2 regions of the Paenibacillus sp. W4I10 genome follow, and region 2 is predicted to be linked to the other one. Evidence: riboswitches for the same ligand, from Rfam matches in the RefSeq annotation. Region 2 holds a riboswitch; the other holds the start of a gene.
What was found. Region 2 has a riboswitch for FMN ahead of ribD (bifunctional diaminohydroxyphosphoribosylaminopyrimidine deaminase/5-amino-6-(5-phosphoribosylamino)uracil reductase RibD). Riboswitches for the same ligand answer to the same signal wherever they lie in the genome.
Positions count from the first base shown of each region.

Region 1: it holds a riboswitch for FMN, as region 2 does, so the genes downstream of both, QF049_RS05725 (DMT family transporter) here and ribD (bifunctional diaminohydroxyphosphoribosylaminopyrimidine deaminase/5-amino-6-(5-phosphoribosylamino)uracil reductase RibD) in region 2, are expected to answer to the same signal.

Region 1 is NZ_JAUSXX010000001.1:1,234,114-1,244,781, reverse strand. Features, by position in the region: gene QF049_RS05750 (hypothetical protein) at 1-583, opposite strand, end outside; partial or broken gene bcaP (branched-chain amino acid transporter BcaP) at 843-2,280, opposite strand; gene QF049_RS05740 (amidohydrolase family protein) at 2,804-4,180, opposite strand; gene QF049_RS05735 (CGNR zinc finger domain-containing protein) at 4,291-4,842, opposite strand; gene QF049_RS05730 (DinB family protein) at 4,985-5,485, shown strand; FMN riboswitch at 5,569-5,722, shown strand; gene QF049_RS05725 (DMT family transporter) at 5,867-6,847, shown strand; gene QF049_RS05720 (amidase) at 7,047-8,543, shown strand; gene QF049_RS05715 (DUF3231 family protein) at 8,757-9,269, shown strand; gene QF049_RS05710 (manganese catalase) at 9,444-10,283, shown strand; gene QF049_RS05705 (spore coat protein) at 10,390-10,581, shown strand; gene QF049_RS05700 (spore coat protein) at 10,595-10,668, shown strand, end outside.
Region 2 is NZ_JAUSXX010000001.1:660,728-671,395, forward strand. Features, by position in the region: gene QF049_RS02970 (stage V sporulation protein AA) at 199-855, shown strand; gene QF049_RS02975 (stage V sporulation protein AB) at 836-1,264, shown strand; gene QF049_RS02980 (spore germination protein) at 1,289-2,956, shown strand; gene lysA (diaminopimelate decarboxylase) at 3,061-4,392, shown strand; gene QF049_RS02990 (peptidylprolyl isomerase) at 4,641-5,072, shown strand; gene QF049_RS02995 (hypothetical protein) at 5,181-5,723, shown strand; gene QF049_RS03000 (hypothetical protein) at 5,717-6,493, shown strand; FMN riboswitch at 6,662-6,830, shown strand; gene ribD (bifunctional diaminohydroxyphosphoribosylaminopyrimidine deaminase/5-amino-6-(5-phosphoribosylamino)uracil reductase RibD) at 7,154-8,257, shown strand; gene ribE (riboflavin synthase) at 8,319-8,987, shown strand; gene QF049_RS03015 (bifunctional 3,4-dihydroxy-2-butanone-4-phosphate synthase/GTP cyclohydrolase II) at 9,020-10,252, shown strand; gene ribH (6,7-dimethyl-8-ribityllumazine synthase) at 10,355-10,668, shown strand, end outside.

The DNA of each region.
Region 1 (10,668 bases), 570 kb from region 2:
GGTCAGCGAGGATGAATCCTCCTCTGCCGTAGGAGTCAAATACATGATGGTTTCTGCTCCACACAGCTTGAGATGGCGAACTCAACGACGCTTCTTCTGCCGGGAAAAGCGATATAAATGCGGTAATCACCTGCGCGTACTTAACCATTGCAATCTGCTCAGGTTCGAGTGCACCTTCAGCAATACGTGGTGTTTTCATATGCAGGGAGATTCGAAGTTCGTATTCCCCTTCTATAAATTCTGACCAACCAAAATCAACAGAATGTTCAACGCCTTCAATAGAAGCAATGGAGATCGAGCTATCCGGTTTCAGGTTAACAGCATACTGCACGTATGCTAACTCCTGACCGTAGATGATATTGGCATCCTGACGATTGACGGGCGAATCCAACTGTTGTGCAATGACAGATACTTTACGTCCATCCTTCAGAAGGCGCTGCGGATCAATATCCAACTGTAAGGTTTGTGAATCCTCTAATTGTGAAACAATTAACTGCGCCTCTGCAAGTACGGATGAGTCAGCTAGTGCAAATCCAAAAGCTGCATTTTGATGATCTGAATTCGTATGTAATGGTGTGTTCATGATACATCCCCTCTCTTATGTCTGATGGCATGTCACATCCCCAAATATATTTCATATTTGGCTTAGCCGCAACCCCGCCCCTGTGATTAAGTTGGTTACGTCCCTTATTACTTACCCATATATGAAGAAAATTCCAACCTTCCCCTGCTGTTATCATCCTTTATTTTTCTATCTAAAAAAATCCCCATCCCGCTTCGCCTAAGCGATACGAAATGAGGAAAAATGAAGATGTTCTCGGTTAAAGACGTTCTCAACTAATCTATTTATCCTTCGCTCTGAAAACACTGGAGATCCGGCGTGCCGGATTCAGATGACTATAATGGCGTCCATACGCAAAGTAGATAATCAATCCGATGATCAACCAAGCAAAAAACGTAATCCATGTCAGCGCTGCAAGGCGTGTCATCAAGTATACACAACCCAAGGCACTCAGAATCGGAATCAGTGGCACAAGTGGAACGCGAAATCCGCGTTTGAGATCAGGGATATTTTTACGCAACACAATAATGCCCAGACTTACGACTGCAAAAGCAAACAATGTTCCGATGTTCGTAAGCTCCGCCAAATGTCCCAACGAGATGAACCCGGAGAACAGAGCCACGATAATGCCTGCAACCCATGTCCCTACCGCTGGTGTCTGACTTTTACCACTAACCTTGGAGAAGACAGGTGACAGTAGTCCGTCACGAGACATGGAATAGAGCCAAACGTGTCTGACCATACATCATGACCAGCAATACCGTCGTAATCCCCGCAATCGCTCCAAGAGATACAATCCAGGATAATCCCTTTAATTGAACAAATTCAAATGCAAACGCAACTGGATCACTTACATTCAACATGTTATACGGCACGATCCCTGTGAGAATCAATGATACAACAATGTAGAGAACGGTACAGATCGCTAGTGACGCAATAATTCCAATCGGCAAATCCCGTTGAGGCCGCTTGACCTCTTCTGCCGCTGTGGAGACCGCATCAAATCCGATGTAAGCAAAGAATACGGTTGCTGCTCCAGCTGTTACACCTGAGATACCAAAAGGCAAAAATGGCTGCCAGTTGGTTGGCTCTACATAGAAAACACCTACACCAATGAAGATCAGCACCACGATAATTTTAATCGCTACCATGATGCCGTTCGCACGAGCAGCTTCCTTCACCCCTCGGGTAAGGAGGAAAGTGATAATTAACGTAATGACCGCAGCTGTGATGTCAAAATAGGTTCCCTTTTCCGGGCTGAACGCACTCGTAAGCGCATGGGGTAACTCCAATCCGAATCCGGACAATAACGTCTGGAAATATCCCGACCACCCGCTGGCTACCGCCGCACTTGCGAATCCATACTCCAATATCAGATCCCATCCCAGAATCCATGCAATCACTTCGCCAAAAGCCGTATAACTATACGTGTACGCACTACCCGATGCCGGTATGCTTGAGGCAAATTCCGAGTAACATAATGCTGCGAATGCACATATGATACCTGCCAGCAAAAATGACAGTACAAGGCCCGGGCCAGCATACGTTGCGGCAGCTACACCGGTCAGCACAAAAATCCCGGTACCAATAATAGCTCCTACGCCAAGTGTGGTTAAGTCCAACGGACCGAGCGCCCTTTTCAATGCACTGCTGTTATCACCCGCTGAGGCAATTGGTTTTTTACGAAATAATGAAGATCGATGTTCGTTCTCACGCATAGTCATGTTCCTCTCATCATAAATCTTGAAATGTGCTATGGATGTAGCAGAGATTGGATGGCTTCTCATCTGTTCTATGAAAAAGTCATTTGTTCTATCTTATCGATCACCTATAAAAACCTATCGAATTCTACACGTTATCGCGTTGCTTGGTTAAATTTATTTTTGGAGATCACATATTTTGTTCTTTTTCCGCGAAAATTATCATGATATGTTGCACGTGGATGAATATGAAAATGGATTTAAAACAAAACTGCGTATAATTTATATTATGCGCAGTTTTTACAAGCCCTAATTTCATAAATTATGCACTTTAATACTTTGTTATCTGAAGTTGCAAGAATGAGAGCTTTTTTCGTCTTTTTCCGCTGTCCCTTCCTCCGTTATCCTGTCTAATTCGACGATATGCTAGCATGTAAAAGAGCCACATCACATGATATGGCTCTTCCTTTCCTCTTTATACAGCTTGAGGTGTATATGAAAATACGAGTTAAATATTTCTTAGCTTATATGAAAAAGCGAATCAGGAAAAAGCAATTCTCTCCGCGTCCGACATCCGGTATTGGGATAACAAATATTCTTGACTTTGCATCGCTGCATGACGAATCGCATCCAAATCAACATGCAACAGCTTACCCTCTCGCTTCACGAGTCTACCTGCCACAAAGACCGTATCCACATTGGATGGATTGGCAAATTGCACGACAGCGCCGATTGGATCATGGACGGGGAACAGATTCAGATCAGTAGTACGAATCATGATCAGATCTGCTTCCTTTCCCGGGGTCAACGTACCGACCTTCTGCTCTAATCCCAATGCTTGTGCACCAGCCGAAGTTGCAAATCTAAGTACTTGGCTGGACTGCAAGTTTAATTCACCTGGCATCTCACCCTGCTGCAGAAGTTCTTCGTTGGCTCTGGATCGCTCAGCCTGAAGTGCAAACTTCATCTGCGAGAACATATCTCCGCCTGTGGACGTTACAACATCTACACCAAGTGTAGGGGTTCCACCATGTTCAAGAAAATAGCCGGTGGCCGGGTATCCATGCCCCATCATCATTTCAACCTCAGGTGTGACCGACAGGGAAGCACCGCTATCCGCCAACATTTTATATTCATCCATCCCCATGGTGTTACCATGAACAATATTTACTCGAGGACTTAACAACCCCGCTTCATACATGTGACTAATTGAGCGATCTACCGATCCCCAGCTGCCAAATCCGGCGTGCATGGAACAGATGGCATCCAGTTCTTGGGCCAGCTCGATCTCTTTTACGGTTGTATCCCAATGACTGAACTCTGGACCACGAATGGCAAGCCCATAAGTAAGCAATTGATCCCGTGATGAAAAATAACGTTCTTTGACTCTTCGCACATCATTTGAATATGTCAGTTGACTATCCCGGTTCCAGTAGTTCGTCTCACCAGGCACTCCGTGAGCAAATACTGCCCGAATCCCCGCATCCTGAAGACCACGAATCAGTTCATCCGTATGGTCAGGGGAATATGGCATACTCCAATCCAACACTGTCGTAACACCTGCATTAAGCGCTTCCAAGGAACCGAGCAGGTTAGCAATATAACTATCCTGTGGGCGGAGCTTACTTCCCATCGCACCATAATAGAGATTCTGCAAATAAACAGGCAATGACCAATTGGTTCCCGCTGTTTTGACCAGTGATTCCCACATATGCCGATGTGTATCCACCAGCCCAGGCATAATAATCATGGATGAAGCATCGATGACCTCCACATCCGGAATATCCAGGTCGGGCTGGACCGCCGTGATCAGTGAATCCTGGATCAGGACGTCCGCCCTTTTATACTGTCCAATTCGAGCATCCATCGACAACACGCAGCCATTTTTCAACAGATAACTTGTCCGCACAAGACACATCTCCCATCTTATTGGTTTGAAAGACGAACATATCCTGCATACGAATCCGAACGGCTTCTGACTGTTTTTTCGCTAGTATATATACATTATATAGTTAATGTTAATATTTATCAATTTTGGGTTTTTCGTTTCGCTCGAAATCTTCTGACTTTCATCAAGTTCCCGCACATCTTATCATCACAGTACTTCTGTGTTCTGCTTCGGGTATCATCATAGAACATCCAGCGACAATCCGAATTATCACAGATCCGAATCCTTCCCCCTTCTCCCTCCACCAGAGTCAAAGCAAAATCAGCAGCTACCTCAGCCATAACCTGTTGCCAGTGAGCTTCTACAGCTATTAGTTGGAGTTTCAATCCCTGATCAATTATAGTCAATGTTCTTCTCACATGTCCTGCTTCCATAACACCATTCAACCATTGTTTTTCTTTATCCGTTAATGATGCTCCAGAAGACAAGCGGGCTCCAAGGGCCAACAAATCATTCCTGAAATTTCTCATCGATAACTCATCTTCTGGAGATGCAGGTACAGAAGCCTGGAGTTGCCATCGATCCAAAAATTCTTGCTGCCAGTTCGCCTTACCGAGCCTGTCCTCCGATCGATCTCCCCCACGCCAATCATGATAATCGCTGTTTACAAAATCGGTCCAAAGTCTGTCCATATATACCTCCGTTCATGTAACCATCTAAGTAAATAAAGAAGGTTACAATTTATCTTTGATGTGTTATATTAAGTGTAATCTCAATAATAAGTTTTAGCTAGTTACATCACAAATCACAATTATACGCAAGGAGGAAAAGGCAATGACAAAAACAACAGCACTAGATGTGTTACTTATTCAAAAGGATGATACGTGGGATCAATGTAATTGGATTGTACCTTTGTCGAAATCCTTGGAGGGTCTTACAGCAGAACAAGCAGCCTGGATTCCACCCTCAGGGGGATTAAGCATCTGGCAGTTGGTTAACCATATGTATTATTACAACCATCGCTTATTATGTCGCATGCAAGGTAAGGAGCCTACGCTTCCTGCTGTAGACTCCAATGAATACACATTTGGGAATCCTGGAGATGCAACGGACGCAACTGGATGGAATACACTGCTACAGGGTACAAATCGATTAGCCCAGCAGTTGCGAGATCAATTGGCTGCGCTACAAGAGTCAGATCTTGAAGCCGCATATATGGAATCCGAAGAGAAATGGGCACACGAACTAGCTCGCTGGGTACTCCATGATGCGTATCACGCAGGTCAGATCGTGCTTCTTCGCAGACAACAAGGAAGCTGGAAAATCGTTTTCTAAAAAAATGCTTGAACTGCTAGCGCTTACAGGAATAAGATGAAATTATTAATGTTACAGCTTGTTCAACCCACTATATAATTGAATAGGATCTTCGGGGTAGGGTGCAATTCCCAACCGGCGGTGATGTTCTTCGGAACCAGCCCGCGACTCGCTATTTGTTCTTAACAAAGGACATTTAGCGACTGACTTGGTGTGAATCCAAGGCCGACGGTACAGTCCGGATGAGAGAAGATCAACACATTGACATGCCGTTCACGGGAAGGCCTCTTTCCTGACGCATGTCCTTGGATGAGCCCCCGTTTATTTGGTATATACCAAAACGGGGGCTTTTGTCGATTTTGCCAACTGAAGATTCCGTGTTCTGACGAAGGAGTCCTGAATATGGAAAAGGCATCAGCAGCATCACCTGTTTACCGCAAGGAACGAAGTAATACCGGATTCTGGCTTGTAGTTCTCGGCGCCGCCTTATGGGGTGTCGACCCACTCTTCCGCATTATTTTGCTAAACACGATGACATCCACGCAGATTGTACTGGTGGAACATATCATCGTCAGTCTTATTGCCATTCCCGTGCTGTGGAAATTCCGGTCTGACCTGAAGAACCTGCGCGCTCGCCACTGGATAGCCGTGATTTTTATTTCATGGGGAGGATCAGCACTCGCAACGGTATTGTTCACCATGGCGCTTACACATAACGATCCGAATACGGTGCTTTTATTGCAAAAAATGCAACCGCTCTTCGCTATCGTGCTGGCTAAACTGTTATTGAAAGAAACGTTACCACGGCGCTTCGGTGGATTGTTCTTCATTGCATTAGCAGGAACCTACCTGCTTACATTTGGCTTCACAATGCCATTAGGTAACTGGGACAACTGGATTCATGCTGGAAGCTTGTTATCCCTTGGGGCTGCTGCCTTATGGGGAGGTTCAACCGTTATGGGCCGATTGATGCTGGGGCAGGCGCGTTATGAAACGGTCACCTCCCTGCGCTTTGTCGTTGCTCTCCCGCTCCTGATCTTTATGACGTGGAACGAAGGTGCAGCATGGACGTTTCCATCCGGAACGGGTGAACAGACTGCTGTTATCCTCAATATTCTCGGTCAGGCATTGTTACCAGGTTTGCTAAGTCTTCTGTTGTATTACAAAGGTCTGTCGTCAACCAAAGCCTCTGTTGCAACACTCGCGGAACTTAGCTTCCCGATGGCGGGTGTGTTGGTGAACTGGATTGCTTTCCGTACACTGATTACATGGGAACAGCTGCTTGGTTTTATCCTGATCTGGGTAGCCCTCTTCGCCATTTCCAGACAGCAGGAAAGATCATCAACTGCGGCCGATGCGGCACCGAAGCTGCGTACAGAGTAAGTGGATATATCCGAGGTTCTCATATAAACAAATAGTCAAATATAAAAATAAAACCATTGCACATCAAATTAGATGAGCAGTGGTTTTTTTATTTCCATTACTCGATAAGTCTCTTCTATGTTTTGTCTTTTATCCAATCCGGTGGTACGATGACATATGGAATAAACAGATGAATTATATTCAGAGAGGAACGATCATGATGTCTTCATTCTCATATACCTCCTACGACGCCGTAGGTTTGGCTGAACTGATCCGATCCCGGGAAGTATCCCCGGTTGAAATGCTGGAAGCGGCGTTTGCACGCCTTGAAGAAGTGAATCCGCAACTTAATGCGGTTATTCGTACATATGAAAATCGCGCACGTGAGGAAGCCGGTTTTGTTCGCCCTGGAGAACAACCTTTTGCCGGTGTTCCCCTGCTCCTGAAAGATATCTCGCAATCCTTGGAAGGTGAATTTCTGACTTCAGGCTCTCGTCTGTTCAGCGAGCATCGGGCATTACGCAATTCCAATTTTGTCACTCGACTTCGTGATGCGGGTTTTATCATCATAGGACATACGAATACGCCCGAGTTTGGCTTGAAAAATATTACGGAGCCCCGGCTTCATGGTCCAACTCGCAATCCATGGAATATCAATCACTCCCCAGGTGGTTCAAGTGGTGGTGCCGCTGCCGCTGTAGCTTCGGGTATTGTTCCTCTTGCCGGAGCCAGTGACGGAGGAGGTTCGATTCGTATCCCAGCTTCCTTTAGCGGATTGTTTGGATTAAAGCCAACCCGCGGGCGCACACCTGTAGGACCGGGAGTTGGTCGTCAATGGCAAGGCGCATCCATTGATTTTGCCCTATCCCGCTCGGTTCGGGACAGTGCCGCCCTGCTCGATACATTGCAAGTCATTCAGCCTGAAGCTGCGTTTCATGCACCACTATTCCCAGGCAGTTACTTGGCAGATATGAGCTACCCTCATCAACGCAAATTGAAAATCGCATACACAACAGATTCACCTGTAGGTACACCCGTCAGTGCAGAAGCCAAAGAATCTGTACACAAACTCGTTCGCTGGTTGGAAGACCAAGGGCATCATGTTGAAGAAAAACTGAGTCCAGTCAACGGAGTCAGATTGATGGAGAACTATTACATGATGAACAGTGGAGAGATGGCCGCGATGATCTCTTCCATGGAACGTTCCATGGGCCGGGCTCTGACCTCCGATGATATGGAGATTGAATCCTGGGTTCTGGCTGAAGCTGGCAAAAAGGTGTCCGCCGCGGAATTTGTACATAGCTTAGCTGAATGGGATGTAGCTGCAGCTCAGATGTCTACCTTGTTTGAGCGTTATGACTTCTACGTCACACCCGTTAATGCTTTTCCTGCGCCTAAGATTGGAGAATTAACACCTCATGATGAACAGATCCGTAATCTGATGCGAATTAGTGAGTTGGACAAGACCCAGCAGCAACAACTCATCTATGAAATGTTTGAGCCAAGTCTTACGTATACTCCGTTCACCCAGCTTGCGAATTTAACAGGCCAGCCTGCGATAAGTGTGCCTTTGCATATGACACCAGAAGGTTTGCCAATGGGTGTTCAGGTGATGGCAACCAAGGGACGCGAAGATTGGTTATTACATCTGGCTGGACAGCTTGAAAAGTCAGAATTATGGATCGGGATGAATGGGAACCCACTTTTTCCAGTCTAAAAATACACGTTGCAACCCTACCAGCAGACCTGTTCTGCTGGTTTTTTCCTTTTTGAATAACAAGATAAAATAGTTTATATTTGTCTTGGTTTACATAATAATTATGATGTTAATTTATATAGCATCCTCCATTCCCTGTTCAGTGCATAATTTTATAGAATACAGGTGATCATAAGTTGGTGGTAAATTAACATACTGGAGGGAAATCAAATCATGGGTATTCTAAGTGGCAACCCCAAGAACGAGCCGATGCATTATGGTGAAATCTTTAGTGTATGGCAATGTTCCACAATAGCCAAAGGCGCTGTATCTTGCTATCAAGCTTATATGAGTCATGCAGGAGATAAAGATTTAAAGAAAATCTTGGAAGATCTGCTGGACCAAGCCAAACTGGAAATTAAAGAATGCGATACACTATTGACTGAAAATGGTATTGCCCCTGCACCAACACTGCCGGAAAGACCACATGTAGAGTTTGAGGATATCCCGGCTGGCGCAAGATTCACAGATCCCGAGATTGCTGCAAAAATAACAGCCGATACATCCATGGGTCTGGTTGCTGCAAGCCAAACGATTGGGCAATCGATCAGAGAAGATATTGGCGCGTTATTTGCTAAATATCATGCGACCAAAACAGCTCTAGGCCTCCGAATTCTACAAATGAACAAAGAAAAAGGTTGGCTTATTCCCCCACCGCTTCAAGTTAAAAGACCGGATTCAGAATAGAGTTCAGAAGACGTCTAACAATATGTTGTAGTGAATCGAAAAGACAAAGCAGAAGAAGCCCCCAATCTTCTGCTTTGTCTTTTTTGTTATTTAACTGTTTACTTTCCAATGATCAGGTTAATAAAATTTTGAATTCATTCAGAAATTTAAAACATCTTTATTGGAGGGAATCATATGTTTCGACATCAGAAAGAGTTACAATTTGAAGTTAAAGTAGATCGTCCCGATCCCATGCTTGCACGTCAGGTTCAAGAAGTGTTGGGAGGACAATTTGGCGAAATGACCGTCATGATGCAGTACCTTTTTCAGGGATTCAATTGCCGAGGTGAAGAGAAATATAAAGATATGCTCATGGATATTGGCACCGAAGAAATTGGACATGTTGAGATGCTATGCTCATTAATCAGTCAGTTGCTGGATGGTGCTACTCCTCAGGCACAACAACAAGCCGCAGAGGATCCTGTGACAGCTGCAATTATGGGCGGTATCAATCCCCAACATCTGCTCGTCAGTGGTCTGGGTGGCTTACCAACCAACTCAAACGGTGTTCCGTGGAATGGTTCTTATATCGTGGCAAGCGGTAACTTGCTTGCGGACATGCGTTCTAATTTGCATGCCGAGAGTCAGGGTCGCCTTCAGGTAGCAAGACTGTACCATATGACAACAGATGAAGGCGTACGGGCTACTTTCCGTAAAATGTTAGCACGTGACCGTTATCACCAGTATCAATGGATGGCAGCTATTCAGGAACTGGAGGAAAAAAACGGAGTCGTTGTTCCAGCTTCTTTCCCTCCAGAAGCCGAGCAAGAATCACAGCCGCAAGCCTATGAATTCTGGAATCTCTCCGAGGGAACTGAATCCGCCGAAGGTTTATGGGCTGCAGGAAGTGCACCTGATGGAAGCGGAGACTATGTATATATCTCCAACCCTGTTCCAAAGGGACAGATACATGAGCCCGTTATCCCTGCCACAGAACTTCACCATGACCTGGATATGAAATCAACAGACAAATAAAGTTTAAATTTCTATTTTTTTAAAATATTTCGAATTAATCCTGTTTATACGCTTTATAGCAGGGTACTAACATAATAGAATAATCAATTCTTGGAGGTGCTTAATAATGGCAACTAAGGAACTTGCATTACATGAGAAACTCGAAGTACATGAACTGCTAACCCTCAAAACTTCGTGTGCCACCAAAGCCGTAACGATGCTGGAACTCGTAAAAGACGACACACTAAAATCCTTAATCGAAGAAGATTTGAATAACTCTTCCAAAGCTATTGAAGATTTAAAATCCCTATTAAAATAAGGAGGTTGCTCTTATGACTACAACCAAAACGAAAGAAATGCTCGTTAAAGCCGTTGCTCCCATGGATGATTTGTCCATTGCCACCGA
Region 2 (10,668 bases):
AATTTGGAGACAACAGCGATCAGAAGGTTGGTCTGCCGTCGGAGTGTCTGCGTGTATCCTCCCCCGAGCAACAGCGACCAATGACCGATCCATCCCGCAGCACTAGCACAACCTCCCGATCTTTTTCCAACCCGTTTGTAATAAATTTGCACATTCTTCAAATACTAACCTAAATTACGCAGTAAAGGAGTGCTATGGATGTCCCAGACACCCACTCCAATGGTCTATATTCGTCTACGCAGCCGTATTCGCATCCAGAGGGGCAGAGCAGTCAAGCTTGGAGACATTGCACATGTACTGACCTCTTCTGAAGACCAGGAGGGCAGGCTACTGGAGCTTGAACTGCTGCGCCCTGGACCAGAGGATGGCAATCTGATCCTCATTGATATATTGCAGATTATTCCCCGAATTCGGCACATTTTGCCGGAGGTAAGTGTGGAACTGATGGGATCAGGTCATACGTTGGTTGAAGTCATTGCGGGAAATGGTCAACCTTCCAAGTCCCTGTTCATATTGGTTTGGCTGCTGCTGTTCTTCGGATCAGCCTTAACCATTATGAATTTTCATGCCGATGTGAACATGCAGGAAGTACAGATTCGAATTGTGGAGATGCTTACTGGGCAGCGGGACGAACATCCCTATCTGTTCCAAGTGGCGTATTCCATTGGCATTGGATTTGGAATGGCAGTATTTTTTAATCATTTGTTCAAGAAAAAGTGGAATGAGGAGCCTACCCCGCTGGAAGTGGAGATGTTTCTGTACCAGCAAAATGTAGATAAATATGTAGTGATTGAAGAAAGCGAACGGATGCACGAGCAGGAACGCAGGGAGATGAATGCGGATGAGCGTTCTTAATGGAGCAATCAGCATTGTATTGGGTATTGCAGGGGGAATTGCCGTAGGAAGCGGCGTAATTGCGCTCATTCTGGTGCTCGATATGATTCCCAGGTTGGCCCAACTTACGCAATCGTATGACAAGACTCACTGGTATGAAGGGGCGCTAATTGGTGGTTCACTTGTCGGGACGGTGGCGGATTTCTGGCACTGGAAAATGCATGGGGTGCTGCTGCTCAGCCCGATCGTTGGTTTGTTCTGTGGTGTATTCATCGGTCTGCTCGCCGCAGCGCTCACCGAGGTGCTTAATGTACTGCCCGTGCTAGCCAAACGATTGGGCATGAAACCTTATTTATTTGGATTGCTGCTCGCCATGATTTTGGGCAAAATGACAGGTTCCCTGTTTGATTTTTTTATATATCAGCGTTAGATCGTGGCCATAGGAGGATGGAAAATGGATGAACGTTCGGATCATAGAGGCCAGGAAAATAGTGAAGGTATAACGGAAGAGATGTTACACAAGTCTGCTTATGAGATTCAGAAGGAAGAAGAGAAGAGAGCGTACAAAAAGAAAAAACAAAATGAAATGTCCGACAGCATTGAGGAATCGGTGCAGTATTGGCAGGAAAACGATGATATTTCCCCACGCATGAGTGAGAATAAATATACACTGCAACAGGTGCTCGGGCTCGGAGAATCCTTTGATGTTAATTTGAGGGAAATGGTTCTGGGTGGCAAACACGTTGGCTTGCTGATGATCACCGGCTTCGCGAAAGATGAGATATTGCTTGAAGTATTAAAAAGACTGACCTACCTTACCCCTGATGATGTGTCAGGGCATGCACTCAAGTCCTATTTCGAATGTTACATTCCCCATATTCAGGTGGAAAGAGTCGACAAGATGAGTGCGGTCATCAACAAGGTTCTTACCGGTATGAGCGCAATGTTTGTTGAAGGGGACCGCTCGGTCCTAATTATGGATACCCGGAGTTATCCGGTACGTTCACCCGAAGAACCTTCATTGGAAAGGGTAGTCCGAGGTTCCAGAGACGGCTTTACCGAAACGCTCCTGACCAATGTAACCTTGGTGCGCCGCAGGATACGCGACCCTGGACTGAAATTTGAGATCATGCAGGTGGGGCGTAGAACACAAACCGATGTCTGTGTTGTGTACATTGATGATATTGTGGATAAAGTGCAGGTGGATTCCGTTCGTGAAAAAATACAGCGAGTGGATATCGATGGTATTCCCGCGGCCGATAAGCAGCTAGAGGAAGCGATTATCAACAAGGGGTGGAACCCGTTCCCACTCGTTCGTTATTCGGAACGACCAGATGTTACAGCTTCCCATTTGCTGGAAGGACGAGTTGTCATTTTTGTAGACACTTCCCCCAGTGTGATGATTCTGCCTACGACCTTCTTCGACCTGTGTGAGCATGCGGAGGAGAACAGACAGACTGCCTTAATGGGAACATATTTACGATGGGTGCGTTTTGCAGGGATTCTCATATCGTTGTTTTTGCTACCACTATGGCTGCTGATGGTTATTGATCCTTCAATTAAACCGATGGGACTGGACTTCATTGGTCCACAGGAAAATGTAAAGTTACCGCTGATTCTACAGTTTCTACTGATCGAGCTTGGCGTCGACTTATTACGTATGGCAGCGGTTCATACGCCTACACCTCTCGCATCGGCCATGGGCTTAATCGCGGCAATTCTAGTCGGGGATATCGCCGTGAAAACAGGATATTTTGTCAATGAGGTTGTACTCTATATGGCGATCGCAGCCATCGGAATGTTTGCCACCCCGAGTTACGAGCTGGGACTTGCCAATAGGCTGGTCAGGTTGTTTCTGCTCATTGCAGTAGCGATATTCAAGGTTCCTGGATTGGTCGTGGGCAGTACACTACTCATATTGGCGCTCACCGTTCACCGGTCTTACAATTCTTCGTATCTCTGGCCTTTTATACCGTTTAATGCAAAGGCCTTAGGTAACTTTTTATTCCGGCTTCCGCTGCTGGAAAATAAAAAACGTCCATCATTTAACAAAACCCGTGACAACACCAAAATGTCCGATGATCCGGACGGTGAACTGCGAAAAAGTAAAAAACACAAATGATCTTCCGAAAAATCCATTCATCTCGCCGCCTAATTTGATATACTGGTGTAAAATCATTGGAATAGCAAATGTTCCAGTATATAAAAAAGTGAGGAATGCAGATTATGTATTTACATGGTACAAGTAAAATAAATGCGCAAGGGCATCTGGAGATTGGCGGAGTTGATGCAACAGATCTGAAAGAACAATTTGGAACTCCCCTGTACGTTGTGGACGAGCAATTGGTTCGCGAGCGTTGTAGAGAGTACATGGAAGCATTCCGTGCTTCCGGACTGGGTTTCCAGGTTGCTTACGCAAGTAAAGCGTTCTGTGTAATGGCGATGTGTGCACTTGCAGCTGAAGAAGGACTTTCCCTGGATGTTGTATCTGATGGTGAATTGTTCACTGCACTGCAAGCAGGATTCCCGGCTGAGCGCATTCATTTCCACGGTAACAACAAAACGCTGGAAGAAATCGAAATGGCTCTTGATGCAGAGATTGGATGCTTTGTTGTTGATAACTTCAATGAATTACATCTGTTGCAGGCTGTAGCTGCGGACAAAAATCGTAAAGTAAACATTTTGCTTCGTGTGACGCCTGGTGTTGAGGCCCATACGCATGAATATATTTCCACAGGTCAGACGGATTCCAAATTTGGATTCGATATCGGTAATGGTACAGCATTTGAAGCGATTGACTTGGCTTCCAAGCAGTCTAACCTGGTATTGCTGGGTGTGCATTCCCACATCGGTTCCCAGATCTTCGAAGTTGAAGGCTTCCAGATGGCTGTTCAACGTGTTGCTGAATTTGCAGCAAGTGTATATGAGCGTCTTAATGTTGCTTTCAAAGTGGTTAACCTTGGTGGTGGATTCGGAATCCGTTATATCGACGGAGATACGCCGCTTGAAGTTGCGCAATACGTGAAGGCTATTACAGACGCAGTTAAAAATCATTTTGCTCAAATCGGCTATGCCGTACCTGAGATCTGGGTTGAACCAGGCCGTAGCATCGTGGGTGAAGCGGGAACAACGCTTTATACAGTTGGAACTAGCAAAGACATTCCAGGCGTGCGTAAATACGTTGCCGTTGATGGTGGTATGACCGATAACCCACGTCCTGCTTTGTATGAATCCAAGTATGAAGCTGTGCTTGCCAACCGTGCGAATGAGGCTGCTCAGGAAACGGTATCTGTTGCGGGTAAATGCTGCGAGAGTGGCGATATGCTGATCTGGGATCTGGACTTGCCAAAAGTGGAAAGTGGCGATCTGCTCGCTGTAGCTTGCACAGGCGCGTATAACTACTCCATGGCAAGCAACTACAACCGGATTCGTCGTCCGGCCGTTGTATTTGTCAAAGACGGTCAAGGAGATGTCGTGGTACGCCGTGAGACGTATCAAGATATCATCCAGAATGACCTGGTACCAGCGCGCATTGGAAAACAGCCAGTAACTCGCTAATTCGTCAAAAGATAATACGATTCTGCATTATTCAAGATATAGTGATCTTAAAGTTGAAGCAGATGAAAAGGGAACTTCCTTTTTCGTCTGCTTTTTGCGTATTTGAGCTAAATCATGAAAAAAGTTGCCGTTTTTTTTGCGATCCAGACATTTTCGGTGTACACTAAGAAAAGTGCTGTAATGCTTGGCCCAGGGTCATGCGTTCTGGCACCATTAACGATGGTCAATACGAAAGGAGTCATTTACATATGGCGAAACAAGCGAAAATTAAATTGGCAAACGGCGGAGAAGTTTTGATCGATCTGTTCGATCAAGAAGCTCCAAACACAGTAGCAAACTTTGAGAAACTGGCTAACTCCGGTTTCTACAATGGCCTTACTTTCCACCGCGTTATCCCGGGCTTCGTAGCTCAAGGCGGATGTCCTAACGGTTCCGGTGCAGGTGGCCCAGGGTACACAATCAACTGTGAAATCAACCCGAACAAACATGAGCGCGGAACACTCGCTATGGCACATGCTGGCCGTAACACAGGTGGAAGCCAGTTCTACATCTGCTACCAACCGCAACCACATTTGGATGGACAACATACGGTATTTGGCAAAGTAACCAAAGGTATGGAGTTCGTGGACGCTTTAGAAGGTAAAGACAAAATGGAAACTGTTGAAGTTGTAGAAGCTTAATACCTTCACCTTAACTGGATCCAAACATGAAGTGCTTCTTTTATAGAAGCACTTTTTTTATTTTTTTTACATACTTGAAATCGATGATTAGAAAGGATGAATTAAACCTTGGATATGGTTACTCAGCTAAGCTTGTTAAAACAAATTTATAGTGAGCGCACGTTGTGGGATGAAGAACTGCAGGCATCGCGGCATGTCGTTCCGGATAGTCTATCCGTAAAGGATCGAGAAGCGCTTGAGGCAGCCGGGCATGAACCGAATCGATTTGTACGTCCGCAACATGATGAAACGATTACTGAGCTGAAAAAAGTTGCAAATCAATGGACGATAAATGATGCAGCGCAGGCTTTTGTATCCTCTTTGTGGTCCGCACCCATGATCTGGCGCTCGTTGCTTACGGGCAAGCTTATTGCGAGCAGTATGCCAAGTCATGAACATACGCCATATCCATCTTCGAACACTTGCAAGATCTGCGGATTAAGTGTAGATCAAGCAACCGACACGACGCTGCAATGGTATTGGCGGATGACCAATGGAACCCCGTTGGACGGTGATCCTTTTGGATATGTGTTGGCACTCCGAGAGCTGGCTGCCGCGCAGGAGATTCCAATACCCAATGATTACGACCGCTGGACATTCCGTGCGTGTTAACGGTGCTGCGCGAACTACCTCCCAAAACACGTTACAGCAAGGCAGCAGTAGCGCTCAAGAAGGAACGCCTTTTGCCTACACAGAAGGAATATGCCTACCGTGATTTGCTTGAGACGTTAGCTCTGATTGGCATACTGGATACGGCGGAACATCCCGGAATGATCACGGAATTCACCTCTTACATGCAGCGTGACGCACGCCCCAATATGCGTGTTGAAGTGCAGGCCCCTCTGGCGTGGTGGGACTCATCTGTCGGAATTAATGAGAACAACCTGAACAAGATATTTCATGATTTTGATCTGAGTAATATATCTCTTGCGGATAAGCCTGATGAGAGTCCAGCTGTAAAGGACACAATCTTAGGGGCATTGGAGAAGAAGAGAAGTGTTCGCGGAAAAGTACCAAAGGCATCTCCTGATGCAGGTACCGGGGAGGTACAGTCTGGAGATGTGTATGCTGTTCGGGTGCGGGAAGGTGTATGGGTGACGGTGTATTGTCATGAAGTCAGAGACAAGCGTGTCATCGTAGAATATCTGGATGGTGTCTTTCCAGAGATGCCGGGAAAAGCAGATTTGCATGGGACGTTTCGACCGAGAGCGAACGGACGCTGGAAATGCTCGGCTATTGCGATCGATTCCACAAGTTGGGTCAGAAGGGTGGCAAGAGAGTTCCCGCTTCCAACTTCACCCCTGCAAGAACCTGACCGCACTCCATTTCATAATGCCAAAGAATTAAAGCATATGGCGAGCTGGTGTTTTCCTGATATGTAGAATGATGCGATGGATGTGAAATGTGCCTCCAAGCAAAAACCGTGCCTCCTTGAGAGGAAGCGGTTTTTTGTTGTTTCTTAGCTTATTAAAAGTTAGTATGTGACAAAAAGGAACAAAAAACAATTGATTTTTTGGCATTAAAGTGCTAACATCCAAGTAATAACGAAAGCAATCCTTCAGGGCAGGGTGCAATTCCCTACCGGCGGTGATGCAGGAAGTGTAAGGACCTATGTGTCCAGCACTTGATGCAAAGTCCGTGACCTGTCTGCCCTTGGCAGATGGCTGATCTGGTGTAATTCCAGAACCGACAGTATAGTCTGGATGGGAGAAGGAGAGGTGCAGACCTAACAGGTTTGCATTCAGCAGGAGTATTGCTGCACAGTCACGATTTGTAATGTCTTGCACTGTGCAGGGAAGATCCGGTTACGTCGGAAAGTTCCATACATATGCCACACTATAAAAGCTCTTTACCTGTAATTGATGTTCATTAAGGTATGTGTCTATTTTCACTTGCCCGAAATGAAGTTTTGGGCAAAGTGTTGGCGTGCTGTATCCATTTCACTCCTGCTGGTGACATTTGTCTCTCATCATCCCCATCGAACTGATTGTTCGACGGGGATTTTTTAATAAACAAGACTTTAAACCGCGGGGTGAACGGATTTGGAAATGATCAATGATGAATTTTATATGGCACTGGCATTGGATATGGCGGAACGAGCACAGGGACAGACGGGGATCAATCCGGTCGTTGGATGTGTAGTTGTGAAAGAGGGTCGTATTGTAGGCCTGGGGAGCCATCTGAAACGTGGAACCGGTCATGCAGAGGTGCATGCACTTAACATGGCAGGCAGTGATGCAGAAGGAAGTACGGTATACGTTACACTTGAGCCTTGTAGTCATTATGGCAAGACGCCACCTTGTAGTGAACGCCTGATTCATGAGAAGGTGAAACGTGTTGTGGTATGTTGTGAAGATCCAAATCCGCAAGTATCCGGCAGGGGCATAAGCATGCTTCGTCAACAAGGCATTGAAGTTGAAGTTGGCGTACTGCGTGAGCGTGGAAGACGCATGAATGAAAAATTCATTAAATTTATTACAACGGGTCTACCTTTTGTGACACTGAAGACGGCTACTACTTTGGATGGCAAAATTGCTACTCGCAGCGGAGACAGCAAGTGGATCTCTAACGAGCCCGCTCGTGAGATTGTGCATGCCCTTCGTCATCGTCACCAGGGAATTATGGTTGGCGTCGACACGGTAATCGCCGATAATCCGGAACTTACAACCCGTTTGCAAGTCGAAGGCATTAGTCCAGTGCGCATTGTGGTGGATTCCAAGTTACGTCTTCCCGTAGGTGCCAAAATGGTTAAGGATGGTCTTGCTCCAACATGGGTGCTGACAACAGACGAAGCCAGTCCTGAAGCTGCTGAACGTTTGGAAGCCTACGGCGTCGAAATTATACGCTGTGGTCCTGGACCACGTGTGGATCTGTTAAACGGACTTAGCAAGTTGGGTGAGCGTGAGATTGGTTCGATTTTGCTTGAAGGTGGAGGCACCTTGAATGGAGCCATGCTGGAGGCACGGTTGGTCGATCGACTGCTCATGTTTATCGCTCCGAAGATTGTAGGCGGTTATGATACACCTGGAAGCTTCCGCTTCGAGGGTGTGGAACGTATGAATCAGGCGATTCAATTGAATCAGTTGGAGATCGAACAAGTTGGAGATAATATCAGCATTGGCGGTATTCCGGTGTGGCCTGAATAAATAAATGGATTTTAAAGTAGAAAGTTAGGTTCTTTATAACTTGAAAAAGGGAGGCGGCAGCATGTTTACCGGTTTGGTGGAAGAAGTCGGTCAGATCCGGCGTATTGGTCGGAAAGGCGAAGCGATGGTCCTGAATATCGGAGCTTCCGCCATCATGGACGATCTGAAGATTGGTGATAGTGTAGCAGTAAACGGCGTGTGCTTAACAGCAACAACACTCGAAGGTGGAGGTTTTACCGCCGACGTAATGCCTGAAACCTATCGTCATACCAATCTCAGTCAGCTGCAATCTGGCAGTAAAGTTAATCTGGAGCGGGCCATGCAATCAGGCGGTCGTTTTGGCGGCCATATCGTTCAGGGCCATGTAGATGGTACTGGAGTGATTGGCAGTATAACACGTGATCAAAATGCAATTGTGTTTGAGATCAAGCCTGATGATCACCAGTTGTTCAAATATCTGATCCCCAAAGGATCGGTTACACTGGATGGCATTAGTTTGACCGTTGTCCATACGTCGGATACCGCATTCACGGTTTCCATTATCCCGCATACCATTGGTGAAACTGTACTAAATGTGAAAAAGACAGGGGATACCATTAATATCGAATGCGATATTTTGGGCAAATATGTGGATCATCTGCTCCAGTATGGGAGAGGACATCGGGAGACGGGTGCTGGCAAGCCGCGCAGTATCAGTGAAGATTTTCTCGCCAATCACGGATTTGCATAAATAGAGAACAGAAATTAACTGGAGGTGGAACAATGTCAGAACAATCCATTCTGGACACAATAGAAGAAGCCATATATGATCTCATGCGTGGTAAACCTGTCATTGTTGTGGATGATGAAGATCGGGAGAATGAAGGCGATTTTATCGCTTTGGCCGAAAAGGCGACACCTGAAGTCATTAATTTCATGATTACTGAAGGTAGAGGTCTGGTCTGTGTTCCGATTACACAACAACGTGCGGACGAACTTAACCTGAAACCGATGGTTCAACAAAATACGGATTTCCATGGAACAGCCTTCACCGTCTCTGTGGATCACAAAGATACGACAACAGGTATCTCGGCACATGAACGCTCTATTACCGTGAAAGGTCTAATCGATTCTGAGGCGAAAGCCGGGGACTTCCGTAAGCCTGGTCACATGTTCCCGCTGATTGCAAAAGACGGCGGTGTACTTCGTCGTGCCGGGCACACAGAAGCAGCGGTAGATTTGGCTATTATGTGTGGTTCATATCCCGCAGGCGTTATCTGTGAAGTAATTAAGGAAGATGGCACGATGGCCAGACTTCCGGATCTGCAGGAGATTGCCCGCAAACATGATCTGAAGCTGATCAGTATTCAGGACATGATTCGTTACCGTAACGAAAAAGAGCAGCTGGTTCAACGTGAAGTGGCTGTGCGTATGCCAACGGACTTTGGTGAGTTTCAAGCGGTGGCTTATACAAACGCTGTGGACAATAAGGAACATGTGGCTTTGGTTAAAGGAGAAATTGATGGTTCGAAACCCGTACTTGTACGTGTGCACTCTGAATGTTTGACAGGTGATGTATTCCATTCGCATCGTTGTGACTGTGGTCCGCAGTTTGATGCGGCACTCAAACAGATTCATGAGGAAGGCAATGGTGTACTGCTTTATATGAGACAGGAAGGTCGGGGTATTGGCCTGATCAACAAACTCAAAGCCTATAAGCTGCAAGAGGAAGGTATGGATACGGTGGATGCAAACCTGAGTTTGGGTTTTGCTGCTGACTTGCGTGATTACGGAATTGGCGCTCAAATACTGAAAGACCTTGGGGTTCGTCAGATCAGACTGTTAACTAACAACCCTCGTAAAATTAAAGGCCTTGAAGGATATGGACTTGAAGTCGTAGAGCGTGTCGCGATCCAGATAGAGGAGAACGAGGACAATACGGTTTATCTTCATACCAAGCAAGCCAAGTTGGGGCATATGCTCAAGTTTGATGATATCGAACAAAACGAACAGTAAATATATTTTAGATGAACAACGTTGACCATGTAATTTATGGAAGATAATAATTAGGGATTTCCGTTACTTACATTACATTATACCGTTAGGGAGATGACTTGAATGCCACAATTTTTTGAAGGACATTTAGTATCAGAAGGATCCAGATATGGAGTTGTCGTTGGACGTTTCAACGAATTCATTACCAGTAAATTGCTTAGCGCAGCGCTCGATGCTTTCAAACGTCACGGCGTGCAGGATGATGAAGTGGATGTAGCCTGGGTTCCAGGTGCGTTCGAAATCCCTTTGATTGCGCAGAAAATGGCGGAGAGCGGCAAGTATGATGCGGTGATTACGCTGGGAACTGTCATTCGTGGATCAACTACACATTACGATTATGTATGCAACGAGATGGCTAAAGGGGTAGCGGCAATTAA